Regions from separate parts of the Pseudomonas sp. AS2.8 genome, predicted to be linked through region 3. Evidence: predicted binding sites of a transcription regulator. Region 3 holds the regulator's gene; each other region holds the start of a gene.
What was found. Region 3 encodes FliA, which starts transcription of late flagellar genes. Its sites were predicted from a motif close to CTAAAGTTTNNNNNNNNNNNGCCGNTAA; they were not measured.
Positions count from the first base shown of each region.

Region 1: flgM (flagellar biosynthesis anti-sigma factor FlgM) is a predicted target of FliA. The motif match lies at 1,453-1,480, and genes of this name have one in related genera.
Region 2: FHR73_RS03605 (methyl-accepting chemotaxis protein) is a predicted target of FliA. The motif match lies at 1,838-1,865, and genes of this name have one in related genera.

Region 1 is NZ_JACHVV010000001.1:387,700-393,042, reverse strand. Features, by position in the region: gene FHR73_RS01800 (chemotaxis protein CheV) at 1-532, opposite strand, end outside; gene flgA (flagellar basal body P-ring formation chaperone FlgA) at 631-1,359, shown strand; gene flgM (flagellar biosynthesis anti-sigma factor FlgM) at 1,520-1,828, shown strand; gene FHR73_RS01785 (flagella synthesis protein FlgN) at 1,889-2,356, shown strand; gene FHR73_RS01780 (flagellar brake protein) at 2,445-3,179, shown strand; gene FHR73_RS01775 (MFS transporter) at 3,222-4,577, opposite strand; gene FHR73_RS01770 (glycosyltransferase family 2 protein) at 4,622-5,343, opposite strand, start outside.
Region 2 is NZ_JACHVV010000001.1:794,435-799,777, reverse strand. Features, by position in the region: gene FHR73_RS03625 (cytochrome ubiquinol oxidase subunit I) at 1-151, shown strand, start outside; gene cydB (cytochrome d ubiquinol oxidase subunit II) at 162-1,301, shown strand; gene cydX (cytochrome bd-I oxidase subunit CydX) at 1,327-1,443, shown strand; gene FHR73_RS03610 (cyd operon YbgE family protein) at 1,430-1,726, shown strand; gene FHR73_RS03605 (methyl-accepting chemotaxis protein) at 1,943-3,904, shown strand; gene fabF (beta-ketoacyl-ACP synthase II) at 4,168-5,343, opposite strand, start outside.
Region 3 is NZ_JACHVV010000001.1:496,205-501,547, forward strand. Features, by position in the region: gene flhA (flagellar biosynthesis protein FlhA) at 1-294, shown strand, start outside; gene flhF (flagellar biosynthesis protein FlhF) at 305-1,636, shown strand; gene fleN (flagellar synthesis regulator FleN) at 1,729-2,559, shown strand; gene fliA (RNA polymerase sigma factor FliA) at 2,556-3,296, shown strand; gene FHR73_RS02295 (chemotaxis response regulator CheY) at 3,384-3,758, shown strand; gene FHR73_RS02300 (protein phosphatase CheZ) at 3,778-4,566, shown strand; gene FHR73_RS02305 (chemotaxis protein CheA) at 4,593-5,343, shown strand, end outside.

The sequences.
Region 1 (5,343 bases), 110 kb from region 3:
TGACGGCCTTGGCCTGTACCACTTCGCTGATGACGCCCGCCGACACGGTCTCGACCGACGGTGCGACCTCAGAGAGGATCTTTTCCACGTCGATGATCTCGACGAGCTGATTGTCGACCCGGGTGACGGCGGTCAGGTAGTGATCACGACCGGTGCCCTTGGGCGGCGGATTGATACCTTCCCAGTTCATGTTGACGATTCGCTCCACCGAGCGCACCAGGAAGCCCTGCACCTTGGTGTTGTACTCGGTGATGATCACGAAGCAGTTATTGATATCCGGCAATCCACGGCGACCGGTAGCCATGGCCAGGTCGATGATCGGAAAGGTGCCGCCGCGGATGCTGGCCACGCCCCGTACCACCGGACTCGATTTGGGCATCACGGTGAGTTTGGGGCACTGCAGCACCTCCTTCACCTTGAAGACGTTGATGCCGTAGAGCTGCGAGCCGTCCAGGCGGAACAGCAGCAGTTCCAGACGGTTCTGGCCCACCAGTTGGGTACGTTGGTTGACTGCGTCCAATACACCAGCCATTTGGCGACTCCTCTCGTTGCCACAGACCGGTCGCAAAACTCGGCACAGGGCTTGCTTAGATGTGACTCATGAAGATCGAAGCGACGTGTTTCCGACCTATGAAGACCTCTTGCCGCTGGGCTGCGAATCTTGTGTTGATCCTGACATGCCTGGGCGGAAAGGCCTATGCAGAAGGCGACTACACCTCATCTGACGAACTTATCGGCGCTGTCGAAAGTTTTCTTGAGGAGCGCGTGCAGGAATATTTGTTGGAGACCAATTCCAACGCTCGCCATGAAACCCAGATCAACTCCCTGGATTCCCGGTTGCGCCTGGCCGCCTGCGACAAACCCCTGACGCTCTCGCAACAGGGCAGCCCAACGCCGGTGGGCCGGATCAACGTCAAGGTGCGCTGCGAAGGCGGCAGTCCCTGGACGGTGTTCGTGCCCGCGCAGGTCAAGCTGTATCGGCCGGTCGTGGTCACGCTGCAGCCGCTGTTGCGCGGCGCGGTGCTGGACGACCAGAACGTAGCCTTGGTGGAGCGCGATGTCGGCACCCTGACCCAGGGTTACCTGACCAGCCTGGAGCAGGTGATAGGCACCCAGCTCAAGCGTCAGGTGGTCAGCGAGCAGGTGCTGGCGCCCTCCTTTATCGAGCAGGCCGAACTCATCCGCAAGGGCGAGCAGGTGGTGATCAATGCCCGCAGCGCCTCCTTCAGTATCCGCATGCAGGGCGAAGCCCTCAGCGCCGGCGCCAAGGACGAGGAGATCCGCGTACGCAACCTGAGCTCCAACCGGGTGATCCGCGGTCGGGTCGTCGATCAGGGGCAGGTGGAGGTGGCGCTTTAGCGAAGAAGTCAAAAGGAGTACCTTGAGCGTCTGCTTCCTGAACCTCTGCGCGTCGTCCTGTCGAAGGATGTGACATGGCGCACAGGTCTACGGCTAAAGTTTCGGCATGACACGCCGATAAGCCGGACATGCGAACGAGACGACACGAGGATCTTCACTCATGGCTCTAGATATCAATCGCCTGAATTCGTCCTCTACTGCGGGCATAGGCAACACCAAGGCGGCGTCCACCAAGGACGTGTCCACGGCGCAGACCAGCGACGTCAAGGCCACCAAGAGCACCGCCTCCGGCGAGTCGGTCAGCTTGAGCGCCGAGGCCAAGCAACTGAGCTCCCTCACGGCAGGGCTCAAGGATCTGCCGGTGGTCGACAGCGACAAGGTCAGCCGCCTGAAACAGGCCATCGCCGATGGCTCCTACAAGGTCGACAGCCAGAAGGTGGCCGACAAACTGATGGCGTTCGAGTCCTGACGCCCGGTTCGGCATGGCCTTTCTGACGATCGCCACTAACGTTCGAACGGAAACCGCGCCATGCCCAACGCCAACTTGCTCGAGATTACCCGCCACGACATCGACCTGAGCGAGCAGCTGCTGGCCCTGATCGAGCAGGAGTTCCAGGCCTTGAGCGAGCGCCAGCTCGATCGGCTGGAAGCCCTGCTGGGCACCAAGCAGATCCTGCTCAAGCAGCTCGACCAGCATGCCCAGCAGCGCACCCTACTGCTCCAGACCTATGGTCTGCGAGCGGATCTGCAGGGCTTGCAGGCGTACGCCGCCCAGCAGCCCGACGGGGAAGAATTGCTGGCGCGCTCCAGTCAGCTCGCGCAGCTCATGGAGCAGTGCAAGGCTCACAACATCCGTAACGGCCAGATCATCCAGGCCAACCGCTTCGTGGTCGGCAAACTGCTGAATGTCCTGCAGGGCACCTCGGCGCCCACGCTGTACAACCGTCGCGGCAACCAGACCGGTGGCGGCTATCAGCGTCCGCTGAGCTCGGCTTGATCTCGGACATTCTCATGCCGGCTTTTTTCGCTGTACAGATGGCGTTTAGCCAGTATTCTTGCTGACCGCTGTCTACAGGAGTTTCCAGGTGCAAGGCTCTTCCGCTAGCGACAATGCCGCTCAGCCACCCCAGGTCTATCGCTCCAAGGGCGAGATCCTGGCCTGCCTGCGGCCGGCGCAACAGCAGCATATTCCGCTGCGGATCACCTTCAATCGCCAGGGGCAGCAATTCCAGAGCTTTGTCGTCGAGATCGACGAGGCCAAGGGGCGGATCGCACTGGACGAATTCATTCCGCGCGAAGCCGAACGCCTGCTCGAACAGGGCCAGTCGTTCCGGGTGGACAGCTTTCACGAAGGCATCAAGGTCACCTGGCAGATCGATCATCCGGTCGAGTTCAGCGAGCTGGATGGCAATCGCTGCTACTGGATCGGCCTGCCCACCGAACTCACCTATCACCAGCGACGCAATGCCTATCGGGTCAAGCTGCTGCTGGCCCAGCCGGCCACGGCGGAGCTGAGCCAGGGCAACAGCCCGATCCAGCTGCGAGGCCAACTGATCGACCTGTCGGCCACGGGCTGCAAGCTGCGTTTCCCTGGTAACGTCACCCATCTGCTGCAACCGGGGCAACAGGTACAGAGCTTTAGCGCCGAGCTGCCCATCGGGACCATCAATACCCCGGTGACCATTCGCCACGTGGCCTGTCCGGAGCGCATGGAATTCAGCGACGTCGGCGTCTGCTTCAACAGCCTGACGGGCGCGGCCCAGCGCCAGATCGAGCGCTTCATCTATCAGCTGCAGCGGGAAAACCGCCGGTTCGAGTGACCGATCGGGCGCCCACGGCTACTGGACGCCCTCCCCAACCGCTTAGTTCGCCTTGGATCCAGGCGGGTTCTGCGGGAACTCGATCTCTTCCTGCAGAGGTGCCCCCTCCTCGGCAGGTTCCTCCTCGACGACCGGCTCAGTGTGCATCTGCTCCTGCACGACCTGGCTGTCGACACGCGGATCCAGGGCCGCTGCCAGCGGCGAGCTGGTCGACCCTTCGGGCATCTGCACGTGGCTCAGCGGCGCCTCGTCGACGAGGTGCTTGCCCGTGACCGCATCCGGACGGATGCGCCAGATCAGGATCGCACCGCAGAGCACGACGAAGGCATAGAGCATGTTGGGTCCGACCAGATTCATCAGCGCACCCACCACCAGCGGACCGATACAGGCACCGATGCCAAAGGTCACCAGCAGCATGGCGCTCAGGGATACCCGACGTTCCCCTTCGATATGGTCATTGGATAACGCCACCGCCAGGGGATAGAGCACGAATTGCAGCAGGCTGGCGATGAGGCCGAGCGGCAGCAGCACCACCGGCGGCACATGGGGCAGCACGGCCAGTGGCAGGGCTGCCAGGGTCAGGGCGATGGCGACCACCCGGATCAGCCAGCTGCGATCATGCCGATCCGACAGCCAGCCGATCGGCCACTGGGCGATCAGTCCGGCGAAGATGCAACACGCCATGAACAGGCCGATGCGCTCGGTGGGCAGGCCCTGGGCACTGGCGTAGAGAGGCGCCAGGCCATAGAAGGAGCCGATCACCAGACCCGCGACCAGGGTCGTCGTCAACGACTGGGGAATCCGCTGGATAAAGAAGGTGGGTTCCAAGGGCGCCGGCTTGAGCGGTGCCGGGTGGATCTTGCCGGTGACCGCCACCGGCACCAGACACAGGGCATAGCAGATGGCGACCAGCATCAGCTTGTCGACGCCGAGATCAGGCGAGAGCACCAGGACCACCTGACCCAACGCCAGGCCGAGGTAGGAGGCGGTCATGTAGCCGGAAAAGACCTTGCCCCGCTCGCCAGGGCCGGCCTGCTCGTTGAGCCAGCTCTCCAGCACCATGTACTGGCACATCATGCCCATGCCGATCAGCACCCTGAGTGCCAGCCACATCGGCAGCCAGGGCAGCAGGCCGATGCCCAGCACCGCGGCGCCGACCACCCCGGCGCAGGTCACATAGGCGCGGATATGGCCAACCTTGGCGATCAACCGATGCCCCAGCTTGCCGCCTATCACCAGTCCCGCGTAATAGGCGGCGGTCAGGGCACCGACCCAGAGTCCCTGCACCTGATCGGCGGCCAGTCGCAGACCAAGATAGGTACTCAGCAGACCGGTCCCGATCAACATCAACAGCGTCGCGAAATAGAGCCCGCGAAACGCCGACAGCACACGCACCATTGCCTACTCCATCGTCTCTTGCACACCCGGCAAGCGCGACGGAATCAGCTTCGTCGTTGCGCCGCCAGCTGGGCGTCCTCGCCCAGGCGTGGGTTGTAATGACCTGCACAGGCCTTCATCAGTACCTGCAGCACCGACAGATTACCTCTGACGCTGCTGATCTTGGTGGGTACCTCGCCCTTCGGATAGCGCCGCACGGTGGGGAGTTCCACGCAGCGATAGCCCAATTTCGGTACCCGGTAGGAAAGATAGGCCAGCAACTCGTAGGTGGTGAACTCGTCGCGGAACGGCGCCACGCGCGGATCCAGCAGCATGGCCCGGCTGTAGGCGCGGAAACCCTGGGTGGTGTCGGTCCAGTGGAAGCCCGAGGCCAGGCTCAGCATGGGCGCATGGATGAAGCGAATGGCGAAGTCGCGGGACTTGGGGGTGTTCTCCGCCACGCCGCCGGCCAGAAAGCGCGAGGCCTGGACGAAGTCGTAGCCCTGCTCGATGGCTTCGATGAAGCGCGGGATGGCGTCCGGATCGTCCTTGTCGTTGCCGTCGATGGTCACGATGCCGGTGTAACCCTCGTCGAGCACGAAGGCATAGGCGCAGCGCAGCTGGGAGCTGAGCTTGCCCGGCGCGGTCTTGACCAGCAGCCCGCGGACGCCCAGCTCCTGCAACCGTTGCGGCTCCAGCGAACCGTCGGTGCTGCCGCCATCGACGATGATGACATCGGCGATGTCGGCGATCCTGACCGCCGCCATGCGCCGCAAGAGGTTGAGAA
Region 2 (5,343 bases), 300 kb from region 3:
GATCGTGGAGCTGTACCTGATGATCCGCTTCGCCCGCCTCGGCCCGAGCAGCCTGCATACCGGCCGCTACTTCCATGAACGCGCCGCCCAGGTCGGCGACGCCCTGCGCCAGGCCGCCGTGGCCAGGCCCGCTGCCCCGGCCAACGTCTGAGGAGACCGCCATGTTCGACTATGAAGTCCTCAAGCTCACCTGGTGGGTGCTGATCGGCGTGCTGCTGATTGGCTTCGCCCTTACCGACGGATTCGACATGGGCGCCATGATCCTGATGCCCCTGATCGGCAAGACCGACAAGGAACGCCGCGCCGCCATCAACAGCATCGCCCCGCACTGGGACGGCAACCAGGTCTGGTTCATCACCGCCGGTGGCGCCCTCTTCGCCGCCTGGCCGATGGTCTATGCCACCGCCTTCTCCGGTCTCTACTGGGCCCTGCTGCTGGTGCTCTTCGCCCTGTTCCTGCGCCCGGTGGGCTTCGACTACCGCAGCAAGCTGGACAACACCCGCTGGCGCAGCGCCTGGGACTGGGGTCTGTTCACCGGCAGCCTGGTCCCGGCGCTGGTGTTCGGCGTGGCCTTCGGCAACCTCTTCCAGGGCCTGCCCTTCCAGCTCGACGACACCCTGAGATCCAGCTACCACGGCAGCTTCTTCGCCCTGCTCAACCCCTTCGCGCTGCTCTGCGGGCTGGTCAGCCTGGCCATGCTCTGCGCCCACGGCGGCAGCTGGCTGATGCTGCGCACCCATCAGGCGCTGGGCGAGCGTGCCCGTCGCGCCACCGGTCTGTGCGCCCTGCTCCATCTCGTCACCTTCGGCCTGGCCGGCGTCTGGCTGGCCTATGGCTTCGACGGCTATGTGCTGATCAGCCAGGGCGATCCGGGCAGTGCCCTGAATCCGCTGCACAAGGTGGTGACCGCGGGCAATCCGGGCTGGCTGGCCAACTACCACCAGCAGCCGCTGACCCTGATCGCCCCGGTCGTGGCGGTGCTCGGCAGCGTTTTGGCGCTGCTGGGCAGCAGCTGGCGGCAGGCGGGTCTGGCCTTTACCGGCACGGCCCTGGCCATCGTCGGCACCCTCGCCACCGCCGGCTGCGCACTGTTTCCCTTCGTGCTGCCGTCGAGCCTGGACCCGGCCTCCAGCCTGACCGTCTGGGACGCCGTCTCCAGCCACAAGACCCTGGGCATCATGTTCGTCGCCGCGGCGCTCTTCGTGCCGCTGATCCTCGCCTACACCCTGTGGAGCTACGCCCGGATGTGGGGCAAGGTCGATGACCGCTTCATCGACGCCAATCCCCACGGCCTCTACTGATCGGCCCCTCTCAAGGAGACCTGCCATGTGGTACTTCACCTGGATCCTCGGCGTCCTGCTCGCCGCCAGCTTCGGCATCATCAACGCCCTCTGGCTGGAAAGCACCCGGGAGCTGGATGTCCATGACGATGCCGAATGCTGAAGTCCTGCCCCGCGTCCATCCGCTGGGGCGCACGCTGTCGCTGCTGCTCGCAGCGCCCCTGGCCCTGCTGCTGCTGATCCATCCGGGGCTGATGCTCGACGCCAGCGGCCACTACAGCCATCCGCTGCTGATGGCGGTCATGCTGGGCGTCTCCGCCGGACTGGTGCATGGCGTCGGCTTCGTGCCGCGCCTGTGGCTCTGGCGCCTGGTGTTCGGCCCGGTGCTGGGCTGGCCGCTGCTGGTGCTCGGCTACGCCCTGCTCGTCAAGGCGCACCTGGGTTGATTGACGTCTGACCATAGCGCCCGGCCTCCCCGGGCGCTGCGCTCCTCACCCGGCGTACCGCCTGGCCGCGTGCCGCGCGCCGCGCCACTCACGCCGATGAATAACCTGACTATCAAGGTTCGTCCGCGGGTGCCGACATAACCGGAATCGATCTTGCCCGCGCCGGCTTCCCCCTTGCCGCCGACGTACCCGCTGAACGCCTCAGAGAATGCCACGATGCTCAGGAATGCCCCCCTAAGTACCAAGCTCCTGCTGATCCTGCTCCTGCCGCTGGCTGGATTCCTGGTGATCTCGGGCCTCTACACCGCCGATCGCTACGAAACCTTCAAGGACATGGAGCACACCGTGACCGCCAGTGCCACGGCCCAGCGCATCAGCGCCGTGGTCACCAGCCTGCAGCGCGAACGCGGCGCCAGCGGCGTCTTCCTGGGCAGCGGCGGCAAGTCCATGCAGGACAAGCTCAAGACCTTCCGCCAGGACAGCGACCAGGCTCATGGCGCGCTCAAGGCCCTGGCCAGCGGTAGCGACGCCGCTCTCCAGAGCCTGCTGCGCGCCCTGGACGGCCTGACCGATCTGCGCACCAGCGTCGACGGCCTGGCGCTCAACAGCACCCAGTCCGGTGCGGCCTACACCGATTTGATCAAGACATTGATCGGCTACACCCATTCGCTGGAAGCCGGGGTCGACGATCCGGCCATCCTGCGCGCCCTGGGCGCCCTCAATCTGTTCGTCGAGATGAAGGAGCGCGCCGGCCGCGAGCGCGTCCTGCTGGGCCTGGCCTTCAACCAGAATCGCTTCGACGCCAGCCTGCTGTCGCGCTTCGCCCGCAACCTGGGTGAATTCTCCGCCTATGCCGACGCCTTCGAGCGCAAAGCCACGCCCGACTTCATCCGCCAGCTCGACGACACCTTCAAGCAACCCAGCGCCCAAGAAGTCAGCCGCCTGCAGCAACTGGCCTTTACCGTCCCCCTGGGCGACGCCCTGGGCGTCAAGCCGGAAGACTGGTTCAACCTGGCCACCCAGCGCATCGACCTGATGGGCAAAGTCGAGGCGGATCTGGGCGCCAGCGTTGGCGCCCAGGCCGAGCAGGCCCGCGCCAAGGCCAGTCGCGACCTCTGGATCACCCTCGGCCTGGTGCTGCTGGTGCTGGTGGCCGTCTCGGCCCTGGCCTGGGTGATCATCCGCAACATCAAGCAGGCGGTGGAACAGGTCAACGCGACCCTCACCCGCCTCGCCACCCGCGACCTCACCGCGCGCTGCGCCTATCAGGGCAAGGACGAGTTCGGCGCCATCACCGGCAACCTCAACCTGATGAGCCAGGAGCTGGGCCAGGTGATCCAGGAGATCGGCGCGGCCACCGTGCAGGTCGCCACCGCCGCCGAGGAGGCCTCGGCCGTCGCCCTCCAGACCAGCCAGAACGTCGCCCAGCAGCGCCTGGGCACCGATCAGGTCGCCACCGCCATCGCCGAGATGAGCGCCACCGTCAAGGACGTCGCCCGCAGCACCACCGAAGCCGCCGAAGGCTCGCGCCAGGTCGAGGGCAACACCAGCCAGGGTCGTCGCGAATTGCAGGCCACCATCGGCCTGGTACAGGGGCTGTCGGTGCAGGCCGAACGGACCTCGGAGATCATCGCCGAACTCAAGCACGAGAGCGACGCCATCTCCTCGGTACTGGACGTGATCCGCGGCATCGCCGAGCAGACCAACCTGCTGGCCCTCAACGCCGCCATCGAAGCCGCCCGCGCCGGTGAAGCCGGGCGTGGCTTCGCCGTGGTGGCCGACGAAGTACGCTCCCTGGCACAGAAGACCCAGCAATCCACCGGCAGCATCCAGCAGATGATCAATAATCTGCAGAACGGCTCCGATCGTGCCACCCAGGCCATGCAGGAAACCCTGAGCCAGGTGCAGACCGGCGCCAGCAACGTGGTTCGCGCCGGCGAGCTGCTGGGCGAGATCGCCGAGGGGGTGACCCTGATCAACGACCGCAACATCCAGGTGGCCTCGGCCGCCGAGCAGCAGAGTCAGGTCGCCGAAGAGATCAGTCGCAACGTCAACGACATCAACGACCTGGTGATCCAGGTTAGCGCCGGCGCCGAGCAGACCGCCGTCACCAGTCGCGAACTGGCGCGCCTCGCCGAACAGCAGCAGGCGCTGGTGGGTCGCTTCCGGGTGGCTTGACTCCATGAATTCGCAACGGTCGGTGCCTTTGCAAGCACTGGCCGTTCGCTCGAGCCTCCTTCGCCCAGGGCATTCCTCACCACCGCTAACGGTGCTCTTCAGTCGACCACGGCCAACGCCAATGCGGAAAAAGCGGAAGAGCGGGAGGCTCTTCCGTCGGGTTCAAGCCTCTTCAGAAAGGTACAGGGACGCACCCTTCCACTCGTGCACGCTAGCCCCAAGAACTCATTGACGTGCGGTAGCAGCCCACCTGCCGTACCTGCTCACGCCCTGGTCCAACGCCTGAACAGGGCGCTGGCGTTCACGCCACCAAAGCCGAAGCCATTGGACAGGGCGTATTCGAGCGGCAGCCGGCGCGCCCGCAAGGCCACGAGATTCAGGCCATCGGCGGCCTGATCCGGGTGGTGTAGATTCAGCGTCGGCGGCACGATCTGGTCACGCAGGGCGAGTACGGTGAAGATCGCCTCGATACCACCAGCGGCGCCCAGCAGGTGCCCGGTACTGGACTTGGTCGAGGTAATGGCGACCGGCGAGTTATCACCAAAGACTGCCCGAATGGCCGCCAGCTCCCCCTTGTCGCCGACCGGTGTGGAAGTGGCGTGGGCATTGATGTGTTGCACCTCGGCGGCGGCGATCCCGGCCTGGCGCAGGGCCTGCTCCATGGCGCGGCGGGCACCGCTGCCGTCTTCCGGACCGGCGGTGAGATGATAGGCATCGGCGCTGGTGCCGTAGCCCACCAGCTCGGCCAGGGGTGTGGCGCCTCGGGCCAGCGCGTGATCCAGTGACTCAATGACCAGGAGCCCTGCACCCTCGGCCATGACGAAGCCTGCCCTATCTCGATCGAAAGGCCGGGACGCCTCTTGCGGACGATCATTGTAGCCGGCTGCCAGGGCGCGGGCCGCAGCGAAACTGCCCAGGGTCACCGGATGGAGAGCGGCTTCGGTCCCCCCACAGATCGCGATGTCCGCCTCCCCTGCTCGGATAAGGCGGGCAGCATCGCCGATGGCCTGGACGCTAGCGGCGCAGGCTGTAACCGGTGCGCCGAGTGGCCCCTTGAAACCATGCTCGATGGATACATGGCCGGCGGCCATGTTGGCGAGAAATGACGGCGCGGTGAACGGCGAGAGCCGTCGCGCGCCGCGGGTATCCGTGGTGCGCACGGCACTGGCGATGGCATCGAAGCCGCCGACGCCCGAGGCAATAAGCGTGGCGGTTCGTTGCTGGGCGGCATCGTCACCGGGATGCCAGTTCGCCTGTTCGAGGGCCTCCCGCGCCGCGACCAGGGCAAACTCGATGAAGCGATCCATCTTCTTGCGATCCTTGGCATTGATATGGAGCTCGGGGTCATAGCCAGCCGTCGGATCCTCCGCCAGACCGGGCACCTGTCCGGCGATGCCGCAACCAGTGTCTCCGGCTACGCTCTCAGGTAACGCCCGTAG
Region 3 (5,343 bases):
CCAAGGTTGGAACAGATGTTGCTAAGTAGTATGCAGAAGGCCGGTCAAGGCGCCGAGGACGGCATGTTCCTCGAGCCTGGCATGGCTGAAAAACTGCAGCGTTCCCTCATCGAGGCAGCGCAGCGTCAGGAAATGATGGGTAAGCCAGTGGTGCTGCTGGTAGCCGGTGCGATCCGCGGGATGATGTCCCGCTTCGCGCGGATGGCGGCACCGAATATGAGTGTACTGGCGTACCAGGAAATTCCGGACAACAAGCAGGTCACCATCGTCGCTACCGTTGGCCAGAATGGCTGAGGTCTAGATCATGCAAGTCAAACGTTTCTTCGCCGCCGATATGCGTCAAGCCATGAAGCTGGTACGCGACGAGCTGGGCCCGGATGCCGCCATCCTCAGCAACCGCCGGGTCGCCGGCGGTGTCGAGCTGACCGCGGCGCTGGACTACCAGGCTCCGGCACCGGCCGCGCCCAACGCGGAGCTGCAGGCGGAGTTGCGCAAGACCCATGCGAAGATCGCCCAGGCCCATGCCGACCTCAGCATCCGCGCCCCGGGCGTGCCCTCGGCCGCGCCGAAGGACAAGCAGCTGCTCGGCGCCATCAGCGCCGCCGACAGCCGTCGCGAGCCGGTGATCGCCCCGCCGCGTGCCTCCCAGCCGGCCGCCGCCGCTGCCCCCGCCGCCAGCACCGCGCCGGAAGACCGTCGCGCCCTGGAAGCCATGCGCAGCGAACTCAGCGGTCTGCGTGAATTGCTGGAAGTCCAGCTCGGCTCCATGGCCTGGACCCAGGTGCAGTCCACCCGTCCGCAGCAGGCCGGCCTCTGGCGTCGCCTGCAGCGCATGGGCCTTCCGGCCGATCTGGCCCGCCACCTGCTCGACAGCGTCGCCAAGATCCAGGACCCGCGGCATGCCTGGCGCATGCTGCTGGCCAACTTCGCCCAGCTGGCCAAGACCACCGACGCCAAGATCCTGGAGGAGGGCGGTGTCGTCGCCTTCGTCGGTCCGGCCGGCATGGGCAAGACCACTACCCTGGCCAAGCTCGCCGCCAGCTACGTGCTCAAGTACGGTCCCCAGAGTCTGGCGCTGGTCAGCATGGACAGCTTCCGCATCGGTGCCCAGGAGCAGATCAAGACCCTCGGCCGCATCCTCGACGTGCCGGTGACCCTGGTCGACCCGGGCCAGTCCCTGGCCCAGGCGCTGGCACCCCTGGCGCGCAAGCGCCTGGTGCTGATCGACACCGCGGGCATGCCCGCCAATGATCCGGCGCTCAAGGTGCAGCTCGAAGCCCTGGCCAACCGCCAGCTGAAGATTCGCAATTATCTGGTATTGGGTGTCACCAGCCAAAGCCAGGTGCTCAAGGCGGCCTACCACAGCTATCGGCGCTGCGGCCTGAGCGGCTGCGTGCTGACCAAGCTGGACGAAGCCGCAAGTCTCGGCGAAGCCCTGGGTCTGGCCATCAGCCAGCGCCTGCCGGTGGCCTACATCTGCGACGGCCCCCGTATCCCGGACGACCTGCACCCGGCCCGCAGCCACCAGCTGGTGAGCCGTGCGGTGAGCCTGCAGGCCCCCGAGGAGCCGAGCGAAGAAACCATGGCCGGCATGCTTGCCGGCCTGTATCAGAGCAATGCCCGCCGCGCCGGTTAGCGCAGACGAACGGTAGTGGTGCATCGCATGCCTGGGCACGCCAAATGCACTTGGTCTAAAGTGTGACGGATTTCAATCAAAGGTATCAGGCAATGGGTAGCATGCATCCCGTCCAAGTCATAGCGGTCACGGGCGGTAAAGGCGGTGTCGGCAAGACCAACGTGTCGGTCAACCTGGCCTTGGCCCTGGCCGATATCGGGCGGCGCGTCATGCTGCTCGACGCCGATCTGGGCCTCGCCAACATCGACGTTCTGCTCGGCCTGTCGCCCAAGCGCACCCTGGCCGACGTCATCTCCGGCGAGTGCGAACTGCGCGACGTGCTGCTGCACGGCCCGGGCGGCATCCGCATCGTCCCGGCGGCCTCGGGCACCCAGGCGATGGTCAATCTGACACCGGCCCAGCACGCCGGTCTGATCCAGGCCTTCAGCGACATCAGCGAAAACCTCGACGTGCTCATCGTCGATACCGCTGCCGGCATCGGCGACCAGGTGGTCAGCTTCGTTCGCGCCGCCCAGGAAGTCCTGGTGGTGGTGTGCGACGAGCCCACCTCCATCACCGATGCCTACGCCCTGATCAAGCTGCTCAATCGCGACCATGGCGTCACCCGCTTCCGGGTTCTGGCGAACATGGCGCTGACACCCCAGGAAGGTCGCAATCTCTTTGCTAAGCTGACCAAGGTGACCGACAGATTCCTGGATGTCGCCCTGCAGTATGTGGGCGCCATTCCGTTCGACGAGGCGGTGCGCAAAGCCGTACAGAAACAGCGCCCCGTGTTCGAAGCCTTTCCGCGTGCCAAGGCCTCGCTGGCCTTCCGTGCGGTAGCTCAGAGAGTCGATGGCTGGCCGTTGCCCGCCAATCCGCGCGGCCATCTCGAATTCTTTGTCGAGCGCCTTGTGCAACCAGCCATCGGTACCCACGCATGACAGCATCCAGCGGGCTTCGCATGTACAGCAAAACCTCGGAACGTACCCAGCAGGAGCAACTCATCAACCGCTACGCGCCGTTGGTGAAACGCATCGCCTACCACCTCCTGGCGCGTCTGCCGGCCAGCGTGCAGGTCGAGGACCTGATGCAGGCCGGCATGATCGGCCTGCTGGAGGCCTCGCGCAAATATGACGCCGGCAAGGGCGCCAGCTTCGAGACCTACGCCGGAATCCGCATCCGCGGCGCCATGCTCGACGAGGTCCGCAAGGGCGACTGGGCGCCGCGCTCGGTACACCGCAACACGCGCATGGTCACCGACGCCATTCGCGCGGTGGAAGCGCGTACGGGTCGCGACGCTAAAGATTCCGAAGTCGCGGCCGAACTTAAATTGAGTCTGGATGAGTACTACGGCATCCTTGGCGACACCATGGGGAGTCGCCTGTTCAGTTTCGACGACCTCATGGAGGGTGGTGAGCATGGGCTCGAGGAGAGCGGTTCGCATGAACTCGAACCCGGTCGCGGTCTGGAAGACGAGCGCTTCCGCAAGGCCCTGGCCGACGCCATCGCCAATCTTCCGGAGCGTGAACGTCTGGTGCTCTCGCTGTATTACGACGAGGAACTCAACCTCAAGGAAATCGGCGAGGTGTTGGGCGTGAGCGAGTCACGCGTCTGCCAACTTCACAGTCAATGCGCGGCACGCCTGCGGGCGCGGCTGGCGGAATGGCGTTCGCGTTAACCGGCTGGTACTCAGGCTACTACGATTGCTTAGGCGCGCCTCGCGGCGTGTGTGCGGATTAGGACGGAGGTCGACTTGGACAAGAACATGAAAATCCTCATCGTGGACGATTTTTCCACGATGAGACGCATCATCAAGAATTTGCTGCGCGATCTGGGATTCACCAATACCGCCGAAGCAGACGACGGCAACACCGCCCTGCCGATGTTGCAGAGCGGCAACTTCGATTTTCTCGTCACCGACTGGAACATGCCCGGCATGACCGGCATTGACCTGCTGCGCCAGGTGCGCGCCGACGCACGCCTGAAGACCCTGCCGGTGCTGATGGTGACCGCCGAGGCCAAGCGTGAGCAGATCATCGAAGCCGCTCAGGCCGGCGTGAACGGCTATGTGGTCAAGCCTTTCACCGCCCAGGTGCTGAAAGAAAAGATCGACAAGATCTTCGAGCGGGTGAACGGCTGAAGAAAGCCGCGGGGACGTTATGGATCAGCTTGGCACCAACAGCTTCAGCGACTTCGAGTCGAATCTAAAACAGCACGCCCAGGAGCTGGTGAAATGCCTAGAAAGTGGCGACTTCACCCAGGCGGTGCATGTCATCAATGAACTCAACCAGTTGCGTGACCGGGGTCTCTACCAGGAAGTCGGCAAGCTGACCCGCGAGTTGCACAACGCCATCGTCAACTTCGAGATCGATCCGCGCGGCATGGCCGGCGAAGAGGTCTCCCAGATCAGCGATGCCACCGATCGTCTCTCCTACGTGGTGAAGATGACCGAGAACGCCGCCAACCGGACCATGGATCTGGTGGAGGAGAGCGCCCCGCTGGTAGGCAACTTCGGTGACGAAGCCCGTGCCGTGCATGCCGACTGGAAGAAGTTCATGCGCCGGGAGATGGGCGCGGACGAATTCCGCGAGCTGGCCAAGCGCGTCGATGCCTTCCTCAGCCACAGCGAGAGCAGCGCCGAACAACTGTCGGCCAAGCTCAACGACATCCTCCTGGCGCAGGACTACCAGGACCTTACCGGTCAGGTGATCAAGCGCGTGGTCAATCTCGTCGGGCAGATCGAGAAAGACCTCGTCAAGCTGGTGATGATGGCCAGCCAGGTCGATCGCTATACCGGCTTCAGCCACGATCACAGCGCGCTGATCGAACAGAATCGAAAAGAAAAGACGATGAAGGGTGAAGGTCCGCAGATTCATGCCGATAAGCGTGAAGACGTCGTGGCCGCTCAGGTCGACGTCGACGATCTTCTATCCAGTCTGGGCTTCTGACCCAGACCCTCTTGGGGAGTGCAGGAATGAGCTTCGACGCCGATGAAGAGATCCTCCAGGATTTCCTGGTAGAGGCCGGCGAGATTCTCGAACAGTTGTCGGAACAATTGGTCGAGCTGGAAAGCCGTCCGGATGACATGGATCTGCTGAACGCCATTTTTCGTGGCTTCCATACCGTAAAGGGCGGTGCCGGTTTCCTGCAGCTCCATACCCTGGTCGAGTGCTGTCATATCGCGGAAAACGTTTTCGACATCCTGCGCAAGGGCGAACGCCGCGTGGATGCCGAACTGATGGATGTGGTGCTACAGGCACTGGATTCCGTCAACGAGATGTTTGGTCAGGTCCGGGAACGCGAAGAGCCGACCCCGGCCTCGCCCGAGTTGCTGGCGGCACTGGCTCGCCTGGCCGACCCGGCCGGGAGCGAACCGGCGCCGGTAGCGGCCGCGCCCGTGGCTGCCACGCCGGTGGCCGCGGCGCCAGCGCCCGTCGCTGCTGCAGCAGCTGCCGAGCCGGAATTGAGCGATGCCGATTTCCAGAATCTGCTCGATGCCCTGGGCAGCGAGCCGAGCGCGGCAGCGGCAGCGCCTGCGGCCGCCGGTGGTGACGACATCACCGACGACGAATTCGAAGCTCTGCTCGATCAGTTGCACGGCAAGGGCAAGTTCCATGACGCGCCGGCCGCTGCGCCGGTTGCCGCCGCAGCGCCCACTGCCGTTGCAGCGAGCGGTGATGACATCACCGACGACGAATTCGAGGCCCTGCTGGACGAATTGCACG